4 regions of the Streptosporangium sp. NPDC002544 genome follow, and region 2 is predicted to be linked to each of the others. Evidence: riboswitches for the same ligand, from Rfam matches in the RefSeq annotation. Region 2 holds a riboswitch; each other region holds the start of a gene.

Region 1 (7,104 bases), on a different contig from region 2:
ACACCGACACCATCGGCCATTGGGAGGGCGGGCAGTTCCTCGGCTCCGTCGTCGCCGCCTTCCCCGAGGGCTACACGCACACCGACGACTGGCAGGCGCACAAACGCTGGCACGCCGTCCTGCACACCTTCGACGCCGCCGGCCACCACCTCGACTCCCGCATCGAGCGCACCGGGACCGACGACAACCACCGGGCCGCCGTCGACGCAGCGCAGGAGCGGCTGAAGCAGTGGCTCGATGCCCTCCCCGGCCTCCGCTTCGGCGACATCGCCATCCGGCCCTTTCGCCGCGACGTCGACGGCGTGCTCTTCGGCCTCGTCATCGAGACCTTCGAAGGCACCGAACACGCCGAGCTCTACCCGAACAACCTCGGCTTCTACGAACCCTGGGACGGCTTGTACGACACCTGACCACCAGATCCGTAGGGAAGGGCAGATACCTCGCCAGTGGCATCTCGCCCTGCTCAGGTGGTGGTTGCGGGTCGGTGGTGTGTGATCGTGTAAGCCATCTCCGCCCTCGGACTCCAACCCGCGTCGAAGGAGTGGTAGCGGCTCTCCCACTCCGGGCTCAGGATGGCCTCCAGCACCGCCATGGACCGGCACAGGTCGCGGAGCATCGGGACACCGGGCAGCAGACGGGCCACATCATGAGCAGTCATACGCCCATCCAATCGAACGCCAGTGACTGAATCGTGCCGGGTCTCGGGGACCTCGCTGTGTCCTGAGAGGGGATTACAGCGAGATCACCGCAGTTCAGGAACCTGGCGGCTCAGTACATCGAGATGTGCGGGTGGTCGTAGTGGTTGGCGGTGATGCCGCCGCGGTTGGACATGGTTCTCCAGCCGGAGCCGTGGTTGATGCGCTGGCGCCAGATCACGTACTTCACTCCGAGCTTGGCCTTGTTCTTGATGGCCCAGGCGGCGATCTCGTCGCCGAGCCGGAGGTTGGCGGCTGAGGGCATCGTGCCGCCGGTGCTCATCATGAAGTCGCAGGCGCGGCCGAGGGGGTGCTCGCCGCCGTCGTTCGCGGACCGGTAGCAACCGACGGCGTACGGGAGGTCGAAGCGTCTCTTGACGGCCTCACGCATGATCCGGGTCCGGTCGGTGATGTTGTCGGCGCCGGTGGGGAGTTGCGGGGCCCAGCTGCCGTCGGCGCGGCGCCCGGAGCCGACGGGGGCGAGCTGGTCGAGCCTGTTCTTGATGTCCTTGATCAGATCTTCGACCTCGTCACGCTGGGTCTGCATCTCCTTGGCCTCCTCCCTGATTTCGTCGGTGAGCCTGGCGGCCGTCTCGGTCGCCCTCTTCCTACGTTCGAAGCTCTCGGCGAAGCCCTGCAGATGGGCGCTCTGCTGGGCGGTGAGCTGCTCCATCACCGCGGCTCCACCCATGTCGTCGGCGAACAGCAGCGCGGGCAGGCCTCCGATGCTGCTCTGGTAGCGGAGCTGGACTATGGAGTCGACCTGCTTCTCCGCCCTGGCGTAGAGGTCGGAGGCCCTGGCCAGGTTCTGCTTGGCGACGGCCTCGGCCTTCTGTGCCTTTTTGAGGGACTCGCGCTTGGCCGCGTATGCCTCGATCAGCCCGTCGACCTTCTTGCCGAGCTTGGCCAGCTCGGCGCGGAGCTTGGCCTCGGTCGGCTTGGGCTCCGCGCTTCCCGCGGTGGGGGCACCGAGGGTGAACGTGGCGACCAGGCTCAGACAAAGGGCCAGAGCCGCATGCCGACGGAACGTGGGGGACGGGGCCGCCACGAACTCTCCTCTCCTTCCGCCTACCGGGTTAGCTGACGGGTTCGGGCTGGAGAACGCCCTTCCACCGAAGTGGTTTCACCCCAGGTGCGGTGGTTCCCCGGCTCCCGGGCGATGCGCCTGGGATTAGGCATATCGGCTGTTGCAGCCGATGTGGGAAGGATAGTAGTGGTAAACACAGGGTCACGCGACTTCAAGACGAGACCAATTGGTGATTAGTTCGTGACAACAGAGCGCAGAAGGTGTGCTGTCTCCTCGGGCAGCACGTCGTTCACGAAGGCACCCATGGCCGACTCGGAGCCGGCGAGATATTTCAGCTTGTTCGGCGCGCGGCGGATGCTGAACAGCTCCATGTGCGTGTACGACAGGTCACGACCGGTGTTGACCGGCGCCTGGTGCCAGGCCGCGATGTAGGGCATCGGCACGCCGAACAACGCGTCGAGGCGGCGGAGCACGTCGGTGTAGAGCGGTCCGAACGCCGCGCGCTCCGCGGGCTCCAGCCCGACCAGGTCGGGGACCTGCCGGTGGGGGTAGAGGTGAACCTCCACCGGCCAGCGCGCCGCGGCCGGGACGAAGGCCGTCCAGTGCTCGTTCGAGGCCACCACCCGGACCCCGGCCTCCCGCTCCGCGGCGAGCACGTCGGCGAACAGGTTGCCGCCGGTCCGCTCCCGGTGGCGCCCGGCCGCCCCGAGGGTCAGCTTGGTGCGCGGGGTCACGTAGGGGTAGGCGTAGATCTGGCCGTGCGGGTGGGCCAGGGTGATGCCGATCTCGGCTCCCCGGTTCTCGAAACAGAACACCTGCTCCACGCCCGGCATCGCCGACAACTCCGCCGTACGGTCGATCCAGGCCTCCATGACCAGCTCCACCTGCTCGGGGGGGAGCATCGCGAACGAGGAGTCGTGCTCGGAGGTGAAACAGACCACCTCACAGCGGCCGATCCCGGGACGGACCTCGCTCAACCCGCCGACCTGCTGATAGTCGCCCAGATAGGTGGAGAACGAGGGGAACCTGTTCTCGAAGACCACCACGTCGTAGGCCGCGGAGGGGATCTCGGTGAGGTTGCCGGAGGTGGAAGGGCAGAGCGGGCACTCGCTGGCCGGAGGCAGGAAGGTGCGGCCCTGGCGGTGTCCGGCCACCGCGATCCACTCCTCGGTCAGCGGGTCGTAACGCAACTCGGAGGCGGTGGGGCGGGGCGGCAGGTCGCGTCCGTCGACCGCTCCGCGGTCGGCGTCGTCGCGGCGGTCGAAGTAGAACAGCTCCCGGCCGTCGGCCAGGTGGGTGATCGTACGCTTCATCGGCCGACGCTCTCGCTCTCCTGCTGTGGCTCTGTGATGATCAGCTCTCCCACCGAGGCGGCGAGCTCCTCGCGGGCCTCCTCGGCCAGGCCGGAGTCGGTGACCACGATGTGGGCCTGGGCCAGCTCGGCGATCGTGCTGATGCCGACCGTGCCCCACTTGGTGTGGTCGGCGAGCACCACCAGGCGGTGTGCGGAGGCGACCAGCTCGCGGTTGGTCTCGGCCTCCAGCAGGTTGGGTGTGGTGAACCCGGCTCGGGCGCTCATCCCGTGCACGCCGAGGAAGAGGGTGTCGACGTGGAGTCCCCGGATCGCCGTGACCGCGACCGGGCCGACCAGCGCGTCGGAGGGGGTGCGGACCCCGCCGGTGAGCACGACCGTGCGATCGGCCCTGGGGGAGCGGTGGAAGACGTCGGCGATCCGGATCGAGTTGGTGATCACGGTCAGCTCGGGCACGTCGGTCACGTGGTGGGCGAGCGTCCAGGTCGTGGTTCCCGCGGAGAGTGCGATGGCGGTGGCGGGCCGGACGAGCCGGGCGGCCTGCTGGGCGATCGTCTCCTTCTCCGCCTGCTGGCGCGCCGACTTGGCGGCGAAGCCCGGCTCCTCGGTCGAGCCGGACCCGGTGGCGGTGGCGCCACCGTGGACCTTCTCCACCAGCCCGCGCTCGGAGAGCACCTCAAGGTCGCGCCGGATCGTCATGTCGGACACGCCGAGCTCCCGGACGAGATCGGCGACCCTGACCCCGCCCCTGCTCCGCACCCTCTCCAGGATCGCCTGCTGCCGCTGCTGGGCGAGCATTGACTCACTCCCTTTAATTCACCAGATTCCACCAAAATACCACGGCAGGTATCGGGAAATACTGTTGAATTATGGTGGTCATCTGCTCACAGCCGCTCAAGCTCCGCCATGATGTTCGCCCGCGCCGCCTCCTCCAGATCGGCGATGTGGAAGATCGCCGCAAGATCGAGCAGCGAGCGCAGCACCGCGGCCCTGCCGGATCTGAAAGCGTCGTCGGGCACGAAGGCGTACTCCTCGCGCACGGCGGTCGCGTAGGCGGCGTAGACCTCCGGCGACGCGCCCAGGATCGCCAGGTCCGCGTCGGACAGCACGGCCCCGTCCGCGTCGCCCGGTGCGGGGGCGTGTGTGACGGTCAGCCTGACCAGCCGGGCGACCGTGGCCACCGCCTCGGGGGAGAGCCCCATCTCCGGCAGCGCGCGCTCGGCCAGGATGGCGCTCCGCTCCTCGTTGTCGCCGCGCCGCGGGTCGTAGACGGCGTCGTGGAACCAGGCCGCCAGCCGTACCAGGTCCGGGTGCTCGGCATGAGAGGCCAGGGTGTCGATGTGGGCGAGCACGGCCTCCAGGTGGGTGGTGGTGTGATACCTGCGGTGCGGCTCGTCGTACCGGGTGATCAGTTCACGGCCGAGGGGTTCGGCCTCGGGGCCGGACAGGGACAGCCAGCGGGCCATCAGCTTCTCGCGCATGAGGGCGAGCCTAGAACCTGGCCGGAGGGGAGGACCCTCAGGTGCGGGAGGCGCTGATCGTCAAGGTTGGGGCAACGCACCCACCGGAGCGGGGCGGATCGCGGTTCGGGCCTTGTGCGCCGGGCGTCGCAGGAGGAACGTGAAGGTCTGAACCGGTGACATCGAGTCCCGTACGGGTCCGGAATCACGGGTCCGGAATCACGGAGGCCGGCACTCGCGGGACCTGGAAGGACCTCAGGGAAGGGGTGGTCGGCATGGCCAGAAGATCGCGTAAGGGCAAGGCCCGCAAGAAGCACAAGGCCAACCACGGCAAGCGGCCGACCGCTCGCTAGCCGTACTGATCACAGAGCCCGAGTCCACGGGGACTGGCGGTCACGCGCGGCGGCCCCAGGAGGCCAGCAGCCGGGTCTGCGCGTCGGTGTCGGAGGGCACCTTCCGGTGCTCTCCGGCCTGGTGCTCCCCGACGGCCGCGGTCTGCCGGTAGCCGGGTTCCGCGTCGGCGAACCAGGTGGCGCAGGCCGCGACCAACTCCGGGTCGAGCCGCTCGTCGGCGCCGATGGCGCGGGCCAGGTCCCAGGTGTGGATGAGGGCGTCGGCGAACAGTTCGGTGATGTACTCCCGGCCGGGCACGTCGCCGAAGGGCAGGTGGACGACGCGGTCGAGGACCCGGTGATCGATCGCCGCCTGGATGGCGGGCACGGCCGAGGTGTCGAACGCCTTGATGGGGTCGTCGCCGAGCAGGTCGCCCTCGAAGGCGTCGCCGATCTCCGCGTGGGTCCGCCCGGCCAGCAACTCGGGAGCCCACAGGCTCTCGCCGACCACGTGGTTGACGAGGGAGCGCACGTCCCAGTCGACGCACGGTGTCGGATTCTCCCACTGGTCGGGGCCGATCCGGTGGACGAGAGCGCCGAAGTCGTCCAGCGCGCGACGGTAAGCCTCGGGTACGTCGATGGTCATCATGCCCTCCCGATGCCCTCCCGGGTTCTCTCCCGGCCCTCATCTTGACCGTAACCCCTGGCCCGCCAGTAGTCATCGCGTCAATGGACATGACCGGCACGTCCGGGAGCGCATCCGACCGGACGGCTTCATCTCCCGGTCATCTCGGCGTCAGGGAAGAGTCACGGTATGTCGTGAGGATCTCTCCTATGCGCACCACGACCTTCACCCGAGCGGCCGTCGCCGCGGCCACCGGCCTGATCCTGCTGCCCGCGGCCGTGGCCCCGGCCTCCGCCGAATCCGGCCCCCGAGGCATCGAACTGACCTTCCTCGGCCGCTACACCACCGGCACCGTCGCCGCCGGCGCCTCGGAGATCACCGCGTACGACGCCAAGACCCGCCGGGTGTTCGTCGTGAACGCGCAGGCCGGCACCGTTGACGTGCTCGACATCCGCGACCCGCGCAAGCCTCGCAAGGTCGCCACCCTGGCCACCCCCGGGGCCAACAGCGTCGCGGTACGCGACGGTCTGGTCGCCGTCGCCCAGCAGGCCGCGGTCAAGACCGACCCGGGCACCGTCGCCTTCTTCGACGCCCGGAGCGGGAAGAAGCTCAAGCAGGTGACCGTCGGCGCGCTGCCCGACATGGTGACCTTCACCCCCGACGGGCACCGGGTGGTCGTGGCCAACGAGGGCGAGCCGTCCTCCTACTGCGAGGGGGAGAAGGTCGACCCCGAGGGCTCGGTGAGCGTTGTCGATCTGAAGCGCTGGACGGTGCGGACCGCGGGGTTCCAGAAGTTCGACGCCGAGCGGCTGCGGGCCAAGGGGGTGCGGATCACCGGTCCCGGGGCGACCGCCGCCCAGGACCTGGAACCCGAGTACGTCACGGTCGACGGTGACACCGCCTACGTCACCCTCCAGGAGAACAACGCGCTCGCGATCGTCGACCTGAAGCGGGTGGAGGTCCGCGACGTCGTCCCGCTGGGCCTGAAGGACTGGTCGAAGAGCGGTTTCGACGCCTCGGACAGGGACGGGAAGATCGACATCAGGCCCAGGCCGGTGAAGGGCCTCTACCAGCCCGACGGGATCGCGCACTTCCGCGACCGCGGGCGCACCTACCTGGTCACCGCGAACGAGGGCGACGGGCGCGACTGGGGCTGCCACGCCGACGAGGTCAGGGTGAAGTCGCTGAACCTCGCGATGCCCGACGCGGAGAACCTCAAGAAGGACGGCGAACTCGGCCGGCTGAACGTGGCCGTCGACTCGCCCAGGGACGCGAGCGGCGCCTACACCGAGTTGCACGCGTTCGGCGCCCGTTCGATCTCGATCAGGTCCGCCTCCGGAGAGCTCGTCTGGGACTCCGGCGACGAGCTGGAGCGGCTCGTCGCCAAGGAGCTGCCCGAGGCATTCAACGCCGACAACGAGGCGAACGACTCCTTCGACAGCCGCAGCGACAACAAGGGCCCCGAGCCCGAGGGGGTCACGGTCGGTGAGGTGCGCGGCCGCACCTACGCCTTCGCCGGGCTGGAGCGGGTCGGCGGGATCGTCGCCTACGACATCGACGATCCCCGGGCGCCGAGCCTGGCCGGATACCTCAACACCCGCGACTTCGCCGGCTCGGTCGCGGACGGCACCGCCGGGGACGTAGGCCCCGAGG
Region 2 (7,104 bases):
GTGCGTCATCGTCGACTTCGGGACCGCGACCTCCTTCGACGCCGTCTCCGCCAAGGGGGAGTACGTCGGCGCGGTGACCGCCCCCGGCATCCAGATCTCGGTGGACGCGCTCGCCGCGGCGGGAGCGCAGCTGCACAAGGTGGAGCTGGTCCGCCCCCGCTCCGTGATCGCCAAGAACACCGTCGAGGCGCTTCAGGCCGGCATCATCTACGGCTTCGCCGGTCAGGTGGACGGGATCGTCGAGCGGATGGCGGCCGAGCTCGCCGCCGACCCCGACGATGTCACGGTGGTCGCCACCGGCAGCGCGGCGCCGCTGGTGACCGGTGAGGCGCGCTCGATCGACATGCACGAGCCCTGGCTCACGCTGATCGGGCTGCGCCTGATCTACCACCGCAACGCCACCTGAGAGCGTTGCGACACCGGTGCCGTGACACCCGCGGGAACGCCGCGACGCCACCCGGGAGCGTCGTGACACCGCTCTGAATGCGGTGTCGCGGCCGGCGGGCGCCGCGGTTCCCGGAGAGCACCGCGGCGTCCTGGAGTCCTCTCCGGCCTCCGGCGGTCGGCGACCTCACGAGGTTCGCCACATCGGTACCCTTTGGAACTGTGACCGATGAAGTGACCAACCCCGCCGAGGATCTGCCCGAGCAGATGCGCGTGCGCCGGGAGAAGCTCGACCGCCTCCGCTCCGAGGGCGTCGACCCCTACCCGGTGAACTTCCCGCGCACCGCGACCAACGCCGAGGTCCGCCAGAAATACGCCGATCTCTCCGCTGACACCGCGACGGGCGACAAGGTGGGCGTCACCGGCCGCGTGATGCTGTCCAGGACCGGTGGCAAACTCTGCTTCGCCACCATCCGCGACGGCTCCGGCGATCTCCAGGTCATGATCTCCCTGGACAAGGTGGGCGAGGAGGCACTGGCCTCGTGGAAGCGCGACGTCGACCTCGGCGACCACGTGGGCATCGAGGGTGAGGTCATCACCTCCCGCAGGGGGGAGCTGTCCATCCTCGCCGACCGCTGGGCGATCACTTCGAAGTGCCTGCGCCCGCTGCCGGAGAAGCACGCCGGGCTCACCGACCCCGAGGCGCGGGTCCGCCAGCGCTACGTCGACCTCATCGTCAACGACGAGGCCAGGAAGCTGGCCTACACCCGTAGCGCCGTGGTGCGGTCCATCCGTGACTTCTGGCACGAGGAGGGCTACCTGGAGGTCGAGACGCCGATGCTCCAGCCGATCCACGGTGGAGCCACGGCCCGGCCTTTCAAGACCCACATCAACGCCTACGACATGGAGCTCTACCTTCGCATCGCGATCGAGCTCTACCTCAAGCGGCTCGTGGTCGGCGGTATCGAGAAGGTCTTCGAGATCAACCGCAACTTCCGCAACGAGGGCGCGGACTCCACGCACAACCCCGAGTTCACGATGCTTGAGGCCTACGGCACGTATCTCGACTACAACGACATGGCCGACCTGACCCAGCGGATGATCCAGAAGGCGGTCGTGGCGGCCCTCGGCCACTCCGTGGTCGTCCACCAGGGGCAGGAGATCGACCTCGGCCTGGCGAAGTGGCCGCGGATCACCCTCTACGGGTCGGTCTCGGAGGCACTGGGCGAGGAGATCACCACCGCGACGCCCCTGGAGTACGTACGCAAGCTCGCGGACGCCCGGGAGATCCACTGGGATGCCAAGTGGGGCCAGGGCAAGCTCGTCCAGGAGATCTTCGAGGCGCTCGTCGAGCACACGCTCATCCAGCCCACGTTCGTCATGGACTACCCGGTGGAGACCTCCCCGCTGACCCGCCAGCACCGTGACAACCCGCTCCTCACCGAGAAGTGGGACCTGATCGGGTTCGGCACCGAGCTCGGCACCGCCTACTCGGAGCTGGTCGACCCGGTCGAGCAGCGCCGCCGCCTCACCGAGCAGTCCCTGCTCGCCGCGGGCGGGGACGCCGAGGCCATGCAGCTTGACGAGGACTTCCTCACCGCACTGGAATATGCGATGCCGCCCACCGGTGGCATGGGGCTCGGCATCGACCGCCTCATCATGGCCTTCACCGGTAAGAACATCCGCGAGACCATCCTGTTCCCGCTGGTCAAGCCGACCGGCTGAGTCTGCGGGCAGCGCCGCCGGACCGCGTGGGACCTCGTCCCACGCGGTCCGGCGGCGCGATCGTCTCCGCCGGGCGGTGTCCGCCGGGATCGAAGCCCGACCGGCCGTCCCGGGGCGGCGTCCCGGGGCGGCCGGTCGGGCTCGGCGCGAACCTTCGAATCCCGGTCGGGCGGTACCGGGTATCGCCCTCACCACCTCGCGAGCACCTCTTCACCGTCCCGCACGGCTCCGTGCCGGCGCGCGTGGGCGCGAGCACGGCACGCGGACGATGCCTGGGCGGACGGGGCGAATCCCCATGGGCCGCAAACCACGGGGTCCGTGCTCACGCTCCCCGTGCAATTTCGGACGGCTTTCTGCATAGAGCAGAAACTCCCTTTTAAGCATGTCCAATATCGCCTGACGCCCGCCGTCGGCATCCGATACTTCGCTAATGCCGCAAAGGTGCTCTTGGGGGCTTCCCATTTCAGAGTTTTCCGCGAGGTGCCGTCAAGGCGCCAGACGGCGTGGCCGTCGAAGAGTGCCAGGAAGAGATCGATTTTCCCGGGGAAAAACGGGAAGCCCGCTTCCGCCGAGGATGCGGCCCCGCGGGTGCGCGCCGCCGCGGCGGTTCCGGCGAAACCTTGTTCTGCCAGGACTTCTGTTGTCGCAGCCAGGGGGGCACCTGCGGGCTCGTGCGGGGGCACGGTCGTGACTTAACCCCAAAGGCACTGACATATCATGAGTACTTCACGTAGCACCTAGTATGTCAATAGTGGGCGCGCGCTATGAAGAGTAGAACTTGACGACCTTTGAACAAGGCGTTTACCGTTCCTGGCGGACGGTATTCATTTCCGGCGTCTCGCGCCCGGTTTCCAGAGTGGGGGGAGTGACTCTTGATGGCATATCCAGAAGTGGATTCTCGCCATGGCGACAGCCCCCTGGGCATGAGTGATATCGGTCTCAGCGACGACGACCTCGTGCTGCTGGCTGAACTCGCCAAGGGCGTCACCGTCGACAGGGTGGGCCGCCGCCTCGATATCAGCGGCCGGACCGTCAGGCGCAGGCTCAGAGGCATCTGTGACCGCATCGGTGTCGCCACGGCGATCGAGGCCGTGGCCTGGGCGGCCCGCCGCCGCCTGATCTAGGCCCTGCCCTTGGCTGTTCTGCCCACCGCGGTCAGGGGGCGCCCCGCCGCGTTGCCGTCGGTCACCGCGGCACGCTGAGGCTTCCTCCTCCGCCCTGCAAGGCGCCACCTGACCGATCCTCGCCACGGCAGGACCCACCTGGCAGGGCTCACAGGCCCTGTCTCGCGGATACTCTGCCCACCGCGGTCAGCCGGCGCCTCACCGCACCTGCGGGCACCGTCCGAGGGGCGCAAGTCTGCGGGGTGCCCGTCTGACCGGCCCTCGGCACGGCAGGATTCGCCGCCCGGCCAAGGGCCGGGCGGCTCGCGATCCGTGACCGGCCCGGCTCAGCCGCTCAGTCGGCGATCCGCACCCCGCCGGCGAAGGGCCGGTTGTCGATCGTGGCGATGTGGATGACGTCACCCGTCCGGGGCGCGTGGACCATCAGGCCCGCGCCGATGTAGATCCCGACGTGGTGCAGGTCGCTGTAGAAGAAGACCAGGTCGCCCGGGCGCAGGTCGTTTTTGGAGATGTGGGTGCCCGCGGTCCACTGGTTGCCGGTGTAGTGCGGCAGGCTGATGCCGACCTTCTGGTAGGCCCACATGACCAGCCCGGAGCAGTCGAAGGAGTTGGGGCCCTCGGCGCCCCAGACGTACGGCTTGAGTTGCTGGGTGAGCGCCCAGCGGGCCGCCTCCGCCGCCTTGCCGCTGCCCACGATGGGCACGTCGACCTTCACCCGGGCACCCCTGTTGCTGACGGCCCTGGTGCGTACCTCGCTGAACAGGTCGCTCTCGACCCGCGCGACCAGTCGCTCGATCTTGCTGCGCTTGCCCTCGATCTCCTCCAGGAGCACCTTGACCTCTGAGGTCCTCGCCTTGGCGCCGGCCTGAGCCCGCTCGGCGGCCTCGATCGCCCGGCCGACCTGGGCGACCTCCTCGCTCTGCTGCTGCTGGAGGGCGTAGTTGGTGGTGGCCTGGTCGAGGAAGGTGTCGGGGTCGGTCGCCTGGGTGAAGGCGAGTCCGGAGTTCAGGCCGCCGGACATGTAGTTGCTCTGCGCGAGGAGGGAGGCCTTGGCACGCCGGGTCGCGAGCTCCGACTCGCTCGTCGCGAGGGTCTTCTTGGCGCTTTCCGCGGCTCGCTGGGCCTGCTTGAGCCTGACCCGCTCGCCGTTGTACTGCTCGGCGAGCGTGCCGATCTCCTCGTGCAGCTTCTCGGCCTGCTTGGCCAGTTGCTGGAGGCTGGGCTCGGGATCCGCCGTGGCCGAGCCCAGGGGGGTGCCGAGGGTCATGATGGCGAACGCCAGGCCGATGACCGCCATGCGGCGACTCCGCCTCCGCGGCGCGCGTGCTCGACAGCGGGCGTCGCCGCCCGCGTGCTCTCCTGCGCGGTCGCGCATGCGCTTCACCAACGGGCTCCTCTCCTCGGCCGCCTACCGGGTTAGCTGACGGGTTCGGGCCGGAGGCAGCCCTACCGGGTGCGCCGGTGGCACTCGGATTCACCCCGAAGGACGTGGTGGGTCCCCGGTTCTCCTGGTCGGGAGATTCGGCGGGTCAGGCTTTTACGTCTCTGACATCGAGCACGGAGATTAGTGCACTCGTGGTTCCTGCTCAACCAGAACTGCGAACTCAGTAGAGGTTTCGCAACTGAAATGTCACGGAAAGATCACATGCCAATATGATCAACATGGCCATTACGCTGCCTTTGCCTTCCTCGCGGCGGGTGCGGCGCGGGTCTTCCCAGGTCCGGGACCGTGCCAAAGATGAGCTGCGACACATTGGAGACGTCGTGCGCCCAGCGTGGTAATCCAACTACCAAGGGTCATGTGATGCCCCCGGGGCGAGAGTTAAGGATGAGCCGTAATTGAAGGCCGGAGAGGACGTACGCTGATCGGTCATGGAGCAGCTTGCGGAGCATTCTCCCGTGCCGTTCGCGAATCCCGGGAAAGAGGGGGAGCGGCGAACCGGATCCGAGGGAGAGGAGCGGGGGTCACCCGTTCCCGGCGCCACCCCGGCGGTCACGGTCCGCCGTGCCCGCACCCCGGACGTCCGTGCCATCAGGCGGCTCGTCGACACCTACGGTGGAGTCGGCCCGCGCCTGCTGGAGAAGGCCACCGTCACCCTGTACGAGGACATCCAGGAGTTCTGGGTCGCGACTGACGCGGAGGGGATAATCCTCGGCTGCGGGGCGCTTCATGTTCTCTGGGAGGATCTTGCCGAAATTCGGACCGTTGCCGTCGATCCGACCCGCAGGGGAATGGGAATCGGCCATCGGATCGTCTCGGTGCTCATCCGCACGGCCGCCGAGCTGGGCCTGCGCAGGGTCTTCTGCCTGACCTTCGAGGTCGGCTTCTTCACCCGGCACGGGTTTCAGGAGATCCAGGGCACACCGGTCGCCCCGGAGGTCTACGCCGAACTTCTCGCCTCCTACGACGAGGGCGTCGCGGAGTTCCTCGATCTGGAGCACGTCAAGCCCAATACCTTGGGAAACACCCGGATGCTGCTGCACCTGACACACGAGCCCGACTCTGATGACTTTAGAGATGACTGACGGGAAAGGTGACTGTTGATTCCTATGTCGATACCTTGTGCAGCAGCAAGCATGTGCGTCTGACATTTGCCACATGCGCAGTCTAAGTGAGGTGACGCGGTGAGCAACGGACAGCCGCCGTATCCACAGGATGATCCCGAGCGCAGTCGTACACCTTCGGGACAGCCGGATTACGGGCAGTACAACCCGGGGCGTTCCCCTGGCGAACCCGACCCCGATGTGACGATCATGGGATATCGGTCGGAGGGATCGCAGCCGAACACCGGCCCCGGGCAGACCCAGCCCGGCTACGGTCAGCAGGGCTACGGCCAGCAGCAGGGGTATGGGCAGCAGTCGTACGGCCAGCAGGGGTATGGGCAGCAGCAGTCGTACGGTCAGCAGGGCGGGACGGACGCGTACGGCCAGCAGCAGGGCTATGGCCAGCAGGGCGGGACCGGCGCGTACGGTCAGCAGCCCGGCTACGGGCAGCAGGCGTCCCACGAGCAGCCCGGCTACGGCCAGCAGCCCGGTTACGGGCAGCAGCAGCCGTCCCAGCCGGGTTACGGGCAGCAGCAGTACGGTCAGCAGCAGCCCGACTACGGCCAGCAGCCGGGTTACGGCCAGCAGCCCGGTTACGGTCAGCAGCCGTCCCAGCCGGGTTACGGGCAGCAGCAGTACGGTCAGCAGCAGCCCGACTATGGACAGCAGCAGTACGGGCAGCAGCCCGACTACGGCCAGCAGCCGGGTTACGGCCAGCAGCCCGGCTATGGGCAGCAGCAGTACGGGCAGCAGGGGTACGGCCAGCCTTACGGCGGTCCCCCCGGCGCTCCCGGCCCGCTCGCCGAGTGGTGGCAGCGCCTGGTGGCGCGGATCATCGACGCGATCATTCTGGCGATCCCGGGGGTGATCATCAGTGCGGTGCTGACCGGCCTCCTGGTGACGGCTCCCAGTTTCAACCTCGCGACGGGCGCCAGCACCGACGGGAGCGGCGTCTTCCTCGCGAGCCTTCTCATCTCCCTGGTCAGCGCGGCGATCTACTTCGCCTACGAGTTCTTCATGATCAGTAGGGGTGGGCAGACCGTCGGCAAGATGGTCATGGGCATCAAGATCGTGCCCGTCGGCAGCACCCTGCCGCCGGGCGGGCTCAGTTCCGACGTCGCGCTCAAGCGCGGCGGTGTGTTCTTCGGCCCGCAGTTCCTGAGCTGGATCCCCCTCCTCGGCTGGATCGTCAACATCTTCAGCCTCGTGAACGTGCTGTGGCTGCTGTGGGACAAGCCCCTGCAGCAGGCGCTGCACGACAAGGTGGCCGGGACGGTCGTCGTCAAGATCAAGTAGTTCCGGGTAAATCGGGGCCGGCGGTTGAACC
Region 3 (7,104 bases), on a different contig from region 2:
CGCCGAACGGCTCATCAGCGAGGAAGAACCAGGCGACGAAGGTGATCGCGCCGCCGACCACCCGCGTCAACAACCCTGCGGGTCAATACAGCTAGCCGCTGCCCGGGGGCCTTGGAGTTCTGGCCTGCTGGACGAGCTTGACGATCTGCGCCAGGGCGGTGTCCGCGCCCACCCTGGTGGCGCGCACCCGTAGCGTGCCGTTGCGGTTGATGGTCGCGCCGATGACCGTGGAGCCCTGCTGCTTGTGCACCGGCAGGCTCTCGCCGGTGACCATGGACTCGTCCACCTCGCTCTCACCGTCCTCGACCACCCCGTCGACCGGGATCTTCGCCCCGGGACGGACCAGCAGCAGGTCTCCTTCGAGAACCTCGGCGGTGGGCACCTCGACCGGTTCGCCGTCGCGGATGACCACCGCTCTGGGAGGGGCCAGGTCGAGCAGGGCGCGGACGGCGTCGTTGGCGCCGCCGCGGGCGTGCATCTCGAAGTCGTGTGCCGAGGAGTGTGAAAAGCACACCAAGCACAGCCACTGCGCCATCTGTGCTCAGGCATGCCGTGCGTGTGAGCAGGCCTGCCGCGAGCTGCTCGCCACGCTGGGCTGAGCGAACACACCGGAAACGCGTCATCGAGGACGCGCCTCATACCATCTCACTTCAGTAGACCGATATGTGGGGGTGGTCGTAGTGGTTGGCCGTGATGCCACCGCGATCGGACATCATCGCCCAGGCTCCGCTACGGACATGCCAGATCCGCTGGCGGAAGATGATGTACATGATGCCCAGGCGCCGGGCGTTCTTGATCGCCCACGTGGCGATCTCGTCGCCCCGCCTGGTCTCGGCCGCCGACGGCAGGGCTCCTCCACGGCTGAGCATGAAGTCGCAGGCGCGGCCCAGCGGGTGCTCACCGCCACCCTGGACGCCACCGTCGACCCGGTAGCACCCGATCCCGAACTGCGGGCCGAACCGTTGTGCGATCAGCTGCCGGACCAACCGCATCCGAGGCGTGATGTTGTCGGGCCCCGACGGCAACTGGGGAACCCACGTCCCGTCGGCGCTTCTGGCCCCCGGGGTCGGATAGAGCAGGTCGATTCGGTCCTTGATCCTGTCGATCAGCTTCTCGGCCCGGTCCTTTTGGACGTCGAGCTCCTTGAGCGACTCGCGTAGTTCCGTGGCACGTTTCTCCGCCGACGTCTGCGCTCGGCGGTGAGCGTCGCGAGCCTTCATGAACTTCTGCAGCTTGGCGTCCTGCTCGCTCATGAGCTGCTGGGTGAGCGCCAGGCCATTCAGCATGGCGGTGGGATCGACGTCGCTCACCAGTGCGGAGGCCGCCCCGATCCCGCCGGTGCGGTACTGCTCGGCGGCCAGAAGACGGATCTCTCCCGCGGCCCGCTCGAAGTCCTGCTGCGCCCGCCGCAGGTTGCCGCGGGCCACCTTCTCCACCTTCTCCACCTTCTGCAGCTCGACCCGTCCCGTGTAGTACTCGGAGATCATGGTCTCTGACCGCTTCTGCAGCTCCGCCAGCTCCTTACGGAGTTCCTTGGCGGTGGGCTTGGGCTCGGTATGGCCTGCCGAGGCCACGCCCACACACATGACCACAGCGACGAACATCGAGACCAGAGCTCGAAATATGCTAGGACGCCGAATCCCACGGGACGCAGCCGTCACGCTTCTCCTCTCCCCGAAGTAGGGGGCCGCCTGTCGTGTGACGCCCCGTACTGAACTCCCTCCGATGGAGGCTAGTAGGTGATCCTGCACCAGCAGGACCATCGCGCCAAATCCGGCATGCAGTGCCCTGTACGAGGGCTTTCTTCGGCAGGTTCCCCTCCTTTCGGGCATTTCTTCTACTATGCTCAATCGTTACCGGCCGGTGATCTGTCTTCGAGGAAGGTGACCGGCCGGACGCCGAATCCTCACGGCCTCAGGCTGCGGGAACCGGGAACCCAAGTTCCAGTGGGGTGAATCCGCGACGCGCACCGCGGTAGGGCGGCTCCTGGCCCGACCCCGTCAGCTAACCCGGTAGGCGGTCGAGGAGAGGGGCGAACCGCCAACCGATGGATCCAATCGCTGAAGATCTGCTCGACGTGGTACGACCGGAACTCGGCTACCGGGAGAAGGACGACCAGTACACCAAGTTCGGCGCGTGGTACGCGGCCAACATCGATCCGGCCCCCCAGTTCAAGACCGCCCCCTGGTGCGACATGTTCATCGCCTGGGCAGCCAACCGGGCGGGAGTCGAGAACTTCGTCGGCGAGTACGCGTACACCCCGGCCCACGCGGTCTGGTTCAAGAGGCAGGGGGCCTGGTCCGACAGGCCCGAACCGGGCGCCCTGGTGTTCTACGACTGGTCGGGTTCAAAGGACACAGACGGGATCGACCACGTCGGCCTCGTGGAGAAGGTCGAGGGCGGCAAGATCCACACGATCGAGGCCAACGTCGACAAGGTGTGGTTGAAGCGGAAGGTCCGCGACGAGAGCAAGGTCGTCGGGTACGGGCTTCCACGGAAGGTCAAATCGAGCACCGTCCCGGTGAGCAGGTTTCCAGCCGCGATGCCGACCCCGGACAAGGTGTTGTAGAACCCGTAGTAGATGCCGATCATGCGTTCCCCGCCGAGCGCGGCGATGGTCGCCATTTCGAACGGGTAGATCATCATGGTGGCCAGGCTGAGGAGGCAGGTCGTGATGAGCGCCGACGCCAATGCCACGGCATACGCGAGCCAGGAGGCAGCATTCAGATGCTGGGGAGCCAGTGAGGTGCTGAGCGCCGGCGGTACGAACGATGCGCCCATCAGCCACAGCCCCCGGGTCATCGCCTGCCCCGATGTCCATCGCGCCTTGGCCCACGCGGCGATGCGAACCTGTCCGATGGCCGAGCAGTGCGAAGAGGGCGAGGATCCACCGCCGTCCGGGCTCGGGCCCGGACGGCGGCGTCGGCGGTCAGCGGGGTGGGACCTGGCCGCCACTAATTACTATAGTTAGTAGTAGATGTTTGTGCAGTGATTCATCAGCCTTCGATCTGACGGCCGGGCGGCTGTTCTACCCTGCGAGCCTTGACCATGCGATTCCTTCGCAGTGTCCCTATCGTTCACTTCCTGGTCACGATGTCCAGACCACTGCGTCATGCCGGCCGCTTATGCCCAGGTCGGGCAGGATCGCGAGCTCACGTCGTGTGTCTCGTGGCTGTTCGCTCCCACGGGGAGCTTCCTGCCCCATGTTCGCGCCGACTGTTCTACGATTATAGGTCGTAGGAAGATTGGAAAGGTCGGACCGCAAGCGCGAGGGGGGCGGACGATGGACGGCTCAGCCCGCCGGTCCACGTTGCTGGTGCTGTGCCGCTTTCTTCTGATCGCTCTGATTCTGGGCGTCGCCGGGATGCACACCCTGGGGCACCTGGACCACCGGCGGGGGCATGACGGCACGCCTGCCGCCTTCGGACACGCCTTTACCGCTGATCATGGAGTGCCGAAAGCACGCACCGTGCTCCGTCCCACCCTGATGCCCCAGGCCGGGCAACTGGTCTCAGAGCGTGATGACACTCCTCCGGCCCTTGATCCGAGCTCCGTCTGCCTGGCCGTACTCACCTCGTTTCTCCTTCTCCTCATCGGTATGGCGCCCCTGTGGACGCGGCAGATCTCGCAGGCCCGATCGGCCGACGCCTCTCCGACGCTGCTCGTCGCCCGCCCGCCCCCGCGGAGGACGGCCCTACGCCTGGCGCGTCTCTCGGTTCTGCGCGTATAGGCCGATCGCCTCCGCGGACGGCATCAAAGATCCGCCCGCAGACGATCGGCACGCAGATACGACTGACCGGAAAGAGATAGTAGAGATGTTCACCAACCGATCCGCCTTTCGCAGGCTCGCACTGACCGCCACGGCGGGAGTCGGCGCTCTCGCGCTGCTCACCGCCTGCGGAGGCGGTGACGACGCGATGACCGGCCACACCGGCATGACCAGCAGTGCCCCCGCTCCCGCCACTACCGCAAGCCAGGAGCCGGAAGCCTCCTTCAACGAAGTCGACGTCACCTTCGCGCAGATGATGATCCCGCATCACGAGCAGGCCGTGGAGATGGCCAAACTGGCCGAGACCCGGGCCTCCGACCCGGAGGTGAAGGAACTGGCGGCGAAGATCAAGGCCGCGCAGGGGCCGGAGATCGCCACCATGACCGACTGGTTGTCCACCTGGAAGGCTCCCGCCCCGGAGGGCCACGGCGGGCATGTCATGCCCGGCATGATGACCGAGGAGGACATGGTCAAGCTCCAAAAGGCAAAGGGCGCCCAGTTCGACCGGATGTTCGCCGAGCTGATGATCGCCCATCACAAGGGGGCGATCATAATGGCCAAGACCGAGCAGAGCGACGGGGCCGATCCCAAGGCCAAAGAGCTCGCCAGGACCATCGAGACCGCCCAGCAGGCTGAGATCAAGCAGATGCAGGAGCTTCTCGACCGACTGTAGGCCATGAGTCGGTCGGCGGTGTCCAGATATGATCTACATCTGGACACCGCAGGCTTTCAGCATCGTGGTTCATTCGCCGCGTTTGCCAGAAGTAGTGCTCAAAGGGATTCCTTTGCCTGTCCCGCCGCGCTGTGGACAGGCACGGTCGAGCCGGAACCAGCCGGCCGGCTTTCACCTCTGCCTGACTTCTGTCGAGGAAATCAACTATGTCAAGTAGTGGTAGGGATCCCTTTATAGTGAACAATCGAGCTTAATGCGCTTTTGATCTACTATCATCTATAGTAACGAAGCTTAGTTGCGGCTAGTCGCTTCGGTCCGTGCTAAGCGGGTGGGAGTCGAGCCCTCGCCTGCGGACGACGTGCGTGGGGTCACCGGGCATATGTCGGCAACCGTGGGGGTGCCTGTGGAAACGGTGGGCATGCACGGCTCTCACCCAGACGTGTTCGACGAGGACGGGCTTGAAGTGAATGAGGCATGGGTCAATGGTGTACGTATCGCCTACGACTTGATTGGTGAAGGCGAGCCGGTGGTGTTGCTCGGAGGGACGGGCATGCCCATCTTCTGGTGGGACGCGGGGAATGTGCGATCCGCACTGGTCAGCGCCGGGTATCAGGTCCTGGCGTTCGCGGCTCGCGGCGTGGCTCCATCGGAGGCGCCGGCTCCGCCGTACAACGTCGACGACCTCGCCGCCGACGCAGGAGCGCTGTGTGAACACCTGGGACTCCGGGATTGCAGGTTCGTCGGGGTGTCTCTCGGCGGCTTCACAGTCGAAGTACTGGCCAGAGCGCGCCCCGACCTCGTGCGGGCCGGCGTCTTCATCGGGAGTGCGGGACCGACGACGGAATTCACGCGCATGCTCACCCGAGCGCAACGGGATCTGTTCGCCGCCGTCGGCACGTTGCCGGACAGCTCCCTCCTGGTGGAGACATTGCGCACAGCCGTTCCCTCGCATGTGCTGCAGGACGACGCCCCCCAGGTCACCGAATGGATCGAGTTGCTTGCACTTCCGACCTGGAGGCACAGGGACGGCCTGCACGGCCAACTCGCCGCAGTCTGGGATTGGTTCGATGAAGATCAGCGGATGGCTCTGCTGGCCAGGATCGCTGCGCCCTGCCTAGTGATCGCCTTCGAGCATGATCTCTACTTTCCGCCTCGCGGGGGACGACAAGCCACGGATGTCCTGCCAAACGGAGAATTCCTTGAGATCTTCCAGGCCGGTCATGCTGGGATCATCACTCATGCCGACATGTGCACAAAGGCCATGCTCGACTTCTTCGGACGCTTTTGATCTAGCGATCTGGTCGAAGGCCCTTGTAAAACCACCCCCTCCCGGTAGCTACGCGCGACTCACAGAAGCGCCGTGATCGGATGGGCGCCGATGGTTTCCTCGCTCTCGACCGGCTGAATGTGGGCGCACCGTCATCCGGCAGATAAAGCGCAAGTTCATCCGCTACACCGGTTGGGATCCCAAACGCCCCCACCCCGTCCAGCAGGCAAAGCCCCCAAAGCCACTGTGAAGATCGTATCTGCCTGCGCTCCCGGGGCCGACCCTTAAGTCAACGGCATTGCAAGAACCGGCGCCTGGGCGTGGATTACCCCCAGGCGCCCGCAGAAGTGGACCTCACGCTGTCGTGAGTGTCAGACGCTGTTCCGGAGCGACGAGGCCGGGCCGGAGGATCGAAGATCGGGCCGGCAGGAGCGCAGCGCCCGCATCCGGCGACGGAGAGCCTCGGCGAGCAGAATCACGGATCCAACGGCCAGGATGGGTTGCACGGGAGCGAAATAGGTGAACGCGCCGCTCACTCCGAGAGCCATCACGACAAGTTTGTTGCAGATAGGACAGCCGACTGCGAATGCCGACAGCAGTCCACCGATGAGGGTCCTCTTCTGCTGACTCGGTGGCGGCTGAACCGGGGCGACGTAGGTAGCGGTGATCAAGCCCGTGAGAATGGCCGTCAGTCCCCATACTGGATAGTTCCACCACAGCACCGGCGTCATCCTGGTGAAGAGCGACGTCTCGACGATTCCTGTGGGAACACCGACGGCCAAAGCGGTGACAACCGCCGCGATGAGTCCGACGAGCCATTGCCGAAAAGTCCACATGTGCAGCTCGATGTCCTTCCTGCCGATCAGCATCAAATTACTACTGTTCGTAGTAGTTTCGCCAGCCGTCGATGTCTGCTCAGGTGAGTGCGGGGCAGGTGGCCAGGAAGACGATCAGGGAGGGCAGGACGAGCACAACCGCAGGACCAGCCAGCAGCCCGCCGACGCCGAGAGCGCCGAGTATTTTCTCGCGCCTGCACAGCGCCGGTGACGCGGGTGACAGCAGCCGCCTGATACGGATCAGGGCGGTCTCGCCGCCCGCTCCCATGGCTGCGATCGGTGTCGACGCCCCGGCCACGGCGATCAGGGCCGCTGCGATGACGGTCCGCGGATGCTCGCGAGCGGCCACATCGTCGGCCAGTAACTCCACATGGCGGGGAACCTCCCTGCTGGCGCGAACAAAGAGAGGTATCCAGGGGAAGGCGCGAACCAGTGCTTGGGCGCAGGCCAGCAGCAGATGATGGCGACCGGCGAGGTGTGCCCGTTCGTGGGCGAGTACCGCTGCCACGTGCTGGCGTCCCAGCGTCGCCAGGGTGCCACTGGTGATCACGATCAGACC
Region 4 (7,104 bases), on a different contig from region 2:
GTCGAGGACTCCGTCACCTACGTCAACGCCCCGCTGCTGGCCAAGGACCGCGGCGTCTCGGTCGAGCTGGTCACCAGCGCCGAGAGCCCCGACTGGCGCAACGTCGTGACGGTCCGCGGCGTCCTCGCCGACGGCCGTGCGGTCTCGGTCTCCGGCACCCTGTCGGGTCCGCGGCAGATCACGAAGATCGTCGAGGTCAACGGCTACCAGATGGAGATCGAGCCGACCGACCACCTGTCGTTCTTCACCTACACCGACCGCCCCGGCGTCGTCGGCGTGGTCGGCCGCATCCTCGGCGACCACTCGATCAACATCGCCTCGATGCAGGTGGCCCGGGACGTCAAGGGCGGCAAGGCCCTCATCGCGCTCACCGTCGACACCGCCATCCCGGCCGACGTGATCGACCAGATCGGCGCGGAGATCGGCGCCGACAGCGGCCGCTCGGTCGACCTGGCCGACTAGGGCCTGCCCCGCGGATCTTGCCGTGGCGAGGATCGGTCAGGCGGTGTCTCGCAGGGCGGAGGAGGGAGCCGTAGCGTGCTGCGGTGACCGACGACAACGCGGCGAGGCGCCGCCTGGGCGACCGCGGTAGGCAAAAGATCCAAGGGACAGGGCCTGGGCCCGATAGGCAAAGGATCCACCGAGGTGGCCGCCGCCCCGCATCGCGGGGCGGCGGCCACCTTTCGTCTCAGTATGTGAGAAGTGTGTACGCCGGGCGAGACGGTGTTCCGGCCGCCAGGTAGCCTGGGATGAAATGCGCCAGGTCCCAGCCTGCCGCGACGGGGCCTGACAGGGGTGGGCCGGCAACTCTCTGGCACCACGCCCCAGATCACCGGTCCGTGACCCGGACCCGTGACATCAGGCCTGGTCGGAGCCCTGATCGGAGTCTCGACCATTGCCCCTGCTCGCATGCGACCGAGACGAGATTCGCCATGTACGACATGTATCCCTGGAACCACGCCGAAGAGGTCAAGGACGAGGCCGCCGAGGCGCTCCAGACCGCCCTGGACCGCCGGGACAACGGTGGTTCCCCCATCCGCTGAACCTGTTCCCAGCGCCGGCGGGGTTCCCGCGGCTGATCAGCCGGCGTGTCTCATCCGCCGGTCGCGATCTCGATCTGCTCGGTCGACTTGACCCCCTGCGGATCGGGGCGCACCGCGCCGACGAAGGAGGACCGGCGCCAGGCGCTGAGCTTCTCCTCCTTGACCACGTCGCCGCTCCGCGGGGCGTGGACCATGTAACCGGGTCTGGTGATCATGCCGACATGGCCGAGGCCGCTGAAGAAGGCCAGGTCACCGGCCCTGAGGTCCTTCCAGGCGATCTTCTTGGAGAAGGCGGCGTACTGGTCGTTGGTGACGCGGGGCAGCTTGATCCCGGCGGCGCCGTAGGCGCGGAGCATCAGGCCTGAGCAGTCGAAGCCGCCGTTGCCGGTGCCACCCCAGACGTAGGGCGTGCCGCGCTTGGACATGGCCCACTTCACGGCCTTCTGCCAGGCGGGCCTGGGGGTCGCGCTTTTCACTGCCGCCTTCAGCCTGACGGTGCCGAGTGCGGGAGCTTCGGGGGAGGGGAGAGGGGCGGCGGCCAGGGCCGCCGTCGGCGCCATGGCCGAGGCCGCGAACACCGCGGCACCTGAGACGAGAATGGACAGGACGCGGGAGTACATCTTGCCGGACAGGATGATTCCTTCCATAAGGCCGGCCGGGTGAGCTGTCGGGCTCGGGCGTGGAGGCCGCCCTACGGCGCGAGAGTGCGCCGATTCGCCCCAAGGAATCCCGTGATGGCGGCCGGGAGCGCGCTCCGGGGGAGGAGCGGGTTCCCGGGGGCCCGGTGGATCCCGGAAAAAGTGGTTCCCCGGCTCCGTACGGGCCGGTAAGGGGGTGGTCCGTACGGATTAGGCATCGATGTGAATGGGGAGGACGATAACGAAACCTCGCGAAACGGTCAATAGGGAGCAAAAAAGGACAAAACGATCACATGGGTGGACGTGCGGACACGTCCGAAGAGTGAGACCGGTGTTCGATCACCGAGACGGACAGGTAAGGTGCCTGCATGGATTCGCGTAACATTCGCCTGGCGGTCATCCCCGGGGACGGGATCGGAGTCGAGGTCGTCACCGAGGGTCTGAAGGTCCTCGAAGCGGTCGGCACCAAGGTGGAGACCACCACGTACGACCTCGGGGCCAAGCGCTACCACGAGACCGGCGAGACCCTGCCCGACCCGCTGCTCGACGAGCTACGCGGATACGACGCGATCCTGCTCGGCGCGGTCGGCGACCCCAGCGTGCCCCCGGGCATCCTGGAGCGCGACCTGCTGCTCAAGCTCCGCTTTCAGCTCGACCACTATGTGAACCTCCGCCCGGTCAAGCTCTTCCCCGGCGTCGAGACGCCGCTGGGCAAGGCCCGCCCCGAGGACATCGACATGATCGTCATCCGGGAGGGCACCGAGGGCCCCTACGCCGGTGCCGGAGGCGCCATGCGCCGCGGCACGCCGCACGAGATCGCCACCCAGGAGTCGCTGAACACCGCCTACGGTGTCGAGCGCGTGGTGCGCTACGCCTTCGAGAAGGCGGTGGCCCGCCCCCGCAAGAAGCTGACGCTGGTCCACAAGACCAACGTGCTCACCTACGCCGGTGACCTCTGGGCCCGCACGTTCGACCGGGTCAGCGTGGAGTACCCCGAGGTCCAGACCGACTACTGCCACGTCGACGCGGCCTCGATGTTCTTCGTCAGCCAGCCGGAGCGCTTCGACGTGATCGTCACCGACAACCTCTTCGGTGACATCCTCACCGACATCGGCGCGGCGATCGCCGGTGGCATCGGCCTGGCGGCCAGCGGCAACGTCAACCCCGACCGCACCGCGCCGAGCATGTTCGAGCCGGTCCACGGCAGCGCCCCCGACATCGCGGGCCAGGGCAAGGCCGACCCGACCGCCACCATCCTGTCGGTCGCCATGCTCCTGGACCACCTGGGACTGGCCGACGAGGCGGCCCGGGTCGAGCAGGCCGTCGCCGACGACCTGCTCGAGCGGCTGGCCGGCTGGGCCGGCCGGACCACCCAGGAGATCGGTGACGACATCACCGCGCGAGTAGCCGGCTGAGGAAGCCGCCCCCTCGACCCCGATGCGCCTGGCGGCTCCTACGAGCCGCCGGGCGCTTTTTGTTTCCCACGCACTGCCGGTTTTCGGCATGGATGCAGTAGTTTCCCGTTACCCGGTCCAACGCAGAATGGACCCGAGGGTAAGCCAGACATCAAGATAAGGATCCGCGTCATGACCACCGCTCAGAAGCTCAGCTTCGACGTGCAGCTCTCCGACCACGCTCGCACCGCGGCCGAGCGCGAGCAGGTAATGGCGGCTCCGGGGTTCGGCCAGGTCTTCACCGATCACATGATCTCGATCGACTACACCGAGGGCGAGGGCTGGCACGACGCCCGGCTCATGCCGTACGGCCCGCTCAGCCTCGACCCCGCGACCGCGGTCTTCCACTACGCGCAGGAGCTCTTCGAGGGCATGAAGGCGTACCGCCAGCAGAACGGCGCGATCGTGACGTTCCGCCCCGAGGCCAACGCCGCCCGCTTCAACACCTCCGCGTTGCGGATGGCCATGCCCGAGCTGCCCGAGGAGACGTTCGTCGAGTCGCTGGAACTGCTCGTCCAGACCGACCGCGAGTGGGTGCCGACCACGCCCGGACACAGCCTCTACCTGCGCCCTTTCATGATCGCCACGCAGCCTGCGCTCGGGGTCAACTACCCCTCCAGGACCTACAAGTACATGGTGATCGCCTCTCCGGCGGCGGCCTACTTCGGTGGTGGGCGGGCGGTCAGCGTCTGGCTCTCCACCGAGTACACCCGCGCGGCCCCCGGCGGTACCGGCTTCGCCAAGTGCGGCGGCAACTACGCGGCGGCCTTCGTGGCCCAGCGCCAGGCTGTCGAGCAGGGCTGTGACCAGGTGGTCTGGCTGGACGCGAGCGAGCACCGCTACGTCGAGGAGATGGGCGGGATGAACCTGTTCTTCGTCTACGGCGACCGCCTGCTGACCCCGGCGCTCACCGGCACGCTGCTGCCGGGCATCACCCGCGACTCGATCCTCGCTCTGGCCTCGGACCTCGGCCTGCGGGCGGAGGAGGGGCGGCTGTCGATCGAGGAGTGGCAGCGGGGTTGCGAGTCGGGCGAGCTCACCGAGGTCTTCGCCTGCGGCACCGCCGCGGTGGTCACCCCGGTCGGCTCGGTCAAGGGCGCCGACCGCGCCTGGACGATCGGCGACGGCACCCAGGGGCCGGTCACCGAGCGGATCCGCGAGGAACTCGTGGGCATCCAGTACGGTTCCCGCCCGGACCCGCACAACTGGGTCCACAAGATCTGCTAGTCCCGCGTTCCGCGTGCGGCCCCGATTGACCCGGGGCGGTTACCTGCGGTGTCGGCTCTTACGCGGCATCTGACCCGGGATGATGCCCCACATGTGCGAAGTGGGGCAGCACGGCGACAGGTGCCGCCAAAGGGCGCGAGGAGACCTGGCCAACACGTCTACGGTCGGTCACCTCGGTGGCAGCCGGAGGAGGCCGGGTCTCCGCCTGGCCGGGCCTCCTCCGTGAGCGGGTCTATCCTTCGATCAGCTTGCCGGTGTCGACCGTGAGGTTCCACGGCGCGGGCAGCTCAAGAGGCTTGCCGATCGACTCGGTGATCTCGTCGGCGTAACCCTCCGGGCCCGGTCGGCTGAGCAGCCTGAAACGGTTCGCGAAGGTGTCGATCACCAGGTAGAGCGGAACTCCCGCGAGCGCGCAGGCCCGCGGCTTGACCACATGGTCATCGTGAACGCTGCTCGGGGAGACGACCTCTGCGACCAGCAGCGTGGCGTTCGCGTACACATGGCTGGGATCCCAGAGGCGAGGGTTCGGGGGAACGACGATGAGGTCGGGTTCGAAGCGGTCCGCCTGCACCTGAAGGAGTAGCCTGGCTTCCGGGTAGACGCGCCATCCTTTCTCCATGGAGAACGGTATGAGCTGGGCCATGAGCTGGTACACGACGTCGGCGTGAGCGATCGTGGGCATCTCCCTCACCACGATCCGGCCGTTGATGATTTCGATTCGATGCTTCTCGAATCGCTCGACGAGCTCCAGGTAGAGTCGCTCGAGCTCGCCCTGATCGGTGATCTGGTAGGCGATCGATCTTTCCATGAGTAGTCCCACAGGGTCATCCTTCCCTCCGCGCGGGTGGGCACAACGTGTTCTGCACGTCACTTAAAGTAATCGAAAAGGTTTGCGCCCGCCCCGGGTTTGGAAAAGTTCTCGTCAGTGTTTTCGAATCATGGTGAGGCCGTCGGCGATGGGGAGCATGATCGAGGTGACCCGCCCGTCGGCGCTGACCATGTCGTTGAACTCGCGGATGTGCCTGACCGTCTCGTCGTCCCTGCCGGGATCGGCGACGTGGCCGCTCCACAGCGTGTTGTCGACGAGGATCACCCCGCCGGGGACCAGCCGCGACATCAGGATCTCGTAGTAGACGGGATAGTTGACCTTGTCGGCGTCGATGAACGCCAGATCCACCCCGGGGTGCTCGGGGAGCTCGCGCAGCCGTTCGGCCGCCGGGCCGATCCTCAGCTCGATGCGGTCGGAGACCTGCGTCCTCTCCCAGTATCTCCGGGCGACCGCCGTCCACTCCTCGCTCACGTCGAAGCAGGTGAGCCGGCCGCCGGGGGCGAGCCCGCGGGCGAGGCAGATGGAGGAGTAGCCGGTGAAGGTGCCCACCTCCACCGCGTTCCCGGCGCCGCCGATCTGGGCGATCATGGTGAGGAAGCGCCCCTGGTCGGGGGAGATCTGCATTCCCGCGCTGTCGCCGGTCAGCTCGCGGGTCTCGACGGCGAGCGCGTCGAGGACGTCGTCGGGCAGGGTGGTGTGCGCGAGCAGATACTGCCCCACGGCGGGGTCGAGGTAGGTCGCCTTCATGGGCCTCATTCTGGTCGGTACGAGGTGGTCGCGGGGGGTGAACCCGAGCCGTGTCGGCGGATCGCGGGTCTCAAATCCTAAGATCGATGTGTCAGATGCTGTCAGCGTGTGGCAGACTCCAAAGCATCATGTTCTACGGTCTGCTCATTATCGGCAGGCGCGCTGGCTGAAAAGGGACACCGCCAGCGCGCAGACCTCTCACGTCCGTGAGGGGTTTTTTTGTTTCTCGGAGCCGAATGAGCGCGCGGCGAATCATCGAACCGCGAAGGAGAACGACATGGCCGACGACCGCTTCCATGTGTACGACACGACCCTCCGTGACGGAGCCCAGCAGGAGGGGCTCAATCTCACGGTGGCCGACAAGCTGGCCATCGCGCGTCACCTGGACGGCCTGGGCGTCGGTTTCATCGAGGGTGGCTGGCCGGGGGCCAATCCCAAGGACACAGAGTTCTTCAGGAGAGCTCAAACAGAGCTCGACCTGAAGCACGCGCAGCTCGCCGCGTTCGGCGCGACCCGCCGGGCAGGTGTGAAGGCAGCCGACGACCCGTTGGTGGCCGCGCTGCGCGAATCCGGCGCGCCGGTCGTGACCCTTGTCGCCAAGAGTCACGACCGGCACGTGGAGCTGGCCCTCCGCACGACCCTGGAGGAGAACCTCGCGATGATCCGCGACACGGTCTCCCACCTGCACGCGGAGGGCCAGCGGGTCTTCCTCGACGCCGAGCACTTCTTCGACGGCTACAAGTCCAACCCGGCGTACGCGCTGGAGGTGCTGCGCACCGCCGCCGAGGCGGGAGCCTCGGTCATCGCGCTCTGCGACACCAACGGGGGCATGCTCCCCGACGAACTGGCCGAGGTCGTGCAGGCCGCCGTCGGCACGTCCGCCAGGATCGGCATCCACTGCCACGACGACACCGGCTGCGCGGTCGCCAACTCCCTGGCCGCGGTGAAGGCGGGCGCGACCCACGTGCAGGGCTGCGCCAACGGCTACGGGGAGCGCTCGGGCAACGCCAATCTGTTCACGGTCGTGGCCAACCTGCAGCTCAAGCGGGGATTCGACCTGGTGCCGAGGGAGGCGCTGGCCGACATGACCAGGATCGCCCACGCGATCACCGAGGTCACCAACGTCACCCCCAACTCCCACGCCCCCTACGTCGGGGTCTCCGCCT

The links. A riboswitch is a leader RNA that binds a small molecule or an ion and turns the genes downstream of it on or off. The one in region 2 is predicted to bind cyclic di-AMP.
Region 1: linked by a shared signal. The riboswitch ahead of ABT061_RS44320 (coiled-coil domain-containing protein) and the one ahead of ABT061_RS33620 (C40 family peptidase) in region 2 are both predicted to bind cyclic di-AMP.
Region 3: linked by a shared signal. The riboswitch ahead of ABT061_RS45655 (CHAP domain-containing protein) and the one ahead of ABT061_RS33620 (C40 family peptidase) in region 2 are both predicted to bind cyclic di-AMP.
Region 4: linked by a shared signal. The riboswitch ahead of ABT061_RS09960 (C40 family peptidase) and the one ahead of ABT061_RS33620 (C40 family peptidase) in region 2 are both predicted to bind cyclic di-AMP.

The regions. Positions count from the first base shown of each region.
Region 1 is NZ_JBEOWJ010000050.1:25,920-33,023, reverse strand. Features, by position in the region: gene ABT061_RS44330 (hypothetical protein) at 1-410, shown strand, start outside; gene ABT061_RS44325 (hypothetical protein) at 464-658, opposite strand; gene ABT061_RS44320 (coiled-coil domain-containing protein) at 769-1,743, opposite strand; cyclic di-AMP (ydaO/yuaA leader) riboswitch at 1,747-1,883, opposite strand; gene galT (galactose-1-phosphate uridylyltransferase) at 1,956-3,035, opposite strand; gene ABT061_RS44310 (DeoR/GlpR family DNA-binding transcription regulator) at 3,032-3,832, opposite strand; gene ABT061_RS44305 (HD domain-containing protein) at 3,919-4,515, opposite strand; gene ABT061_RS48500 (50S ribosomal protein bL37) at 4,770-4,847, shown strand; gene ABT061_RS44300 (TIGR03086 family metal-binding protein) at 4,888-5,475, opposite strand; gene ABT061_RS44295 (choice-of-anchor I family protein) at 5,661-7,104, shown strand, end outside.
Region 2 is NZ_JBEOWJ010000027.1:95,906-103,009, forward strand. Features, by position in the region: gene ABT061_RS33605 (type III pantothenate kinase) at 1-406, shown strand, start outside; gene lysX (bifunctional lysylphosphatidylglycerol synthetase/lysine--tRNA ligase LysX) at 607-2,109, shown strand; gene ABT061_RS33615 (helix-turn-helix domain-containing protein) at 3,033-3,233, shown strand; gene ABT061_RS33620 (C40 family peptidase) at 3,568-4,530, opposite strand; cyclic di-AMP (ydaO/yuaA leader) riboswitch at 4,623-4,770, opposite strand; gene ABT061_RS33625 (amino-acid N-acetyltransferase) at 5,106-5,759, shown strand; gene ABT061_RS33630 (RDD family protein) at 5,988-7,073, shown strand.
Region 3 is NZ_JBEOWJ010000055.1:6,491-13,594, reverse strand. Features, by position in the region: partial or broken gene ABT061_RS48510 (HAD-IC family P-type ATPase) at 1-490, opposite strand, end outside; gene ABT061_RS45665 (four-helix bundle copper-binding protein) at 405-599, shown strand; gene ABT061_RS45660 (coiled-coil domain-containing protein) at 651-1,604, opposite strand; cyclic di-AMP (ydaO/yuaA leader) riboswitch at 1,887-2,035, shown strand; gene ABT061_RS45655 (CHAP domain-containing protein) at 2,048-2,569, shown strand; gene ABT061_RS45650 (hypothetical protein) at 3,284-3,730, shown strand; gene ABT061_RS45645 (DUF305 domain-containing protein) at 3,816-4,442, shown strand; gene ABT061_RS45640 (alpha/beta fold hydrolase) at 4,882-5,730, shown strand; gene ABT061_RS45635 (hypothetical protein) at 6,081-6,578, opposite strand; gene ABT061_RS45630 (M56 family metallopeptidase) at 6,625-7,104, opposite strand, start outside.
Region 4 is NZ_JBEOWJ010000005.1:290,902-298,005, forward strand. Features, by position in the region: gene serA (phosphoglycerate dehydrogenase) at 1-462, shown strand, start outside; gene ABT061_RS09960 (C40 family peptidase) at 1,094-1,690, opposite strand; cyclic di-AMP (ydaO/yuaA leader) riboswitch at 1,678-1,908, opposite strand; gene ABT061_RS09965 (3-isopropylmalate dehydrogenase) at 2,050-3,096, shown strand; gene ABT061_RS09970 (branched-chain amino acid aminotransferase) at 3,268-4,362, shown strand; gene ABT061_RS09975 (Uma2 family endonuclease) at 4,595-5,170, opposite strand; gene ABT061_RS09980 (O-methyltransferase) at 5,285-5,938, opposite strand; gene cimA (citramalate synthase) at 6,216-7,104, shown strand, end outside.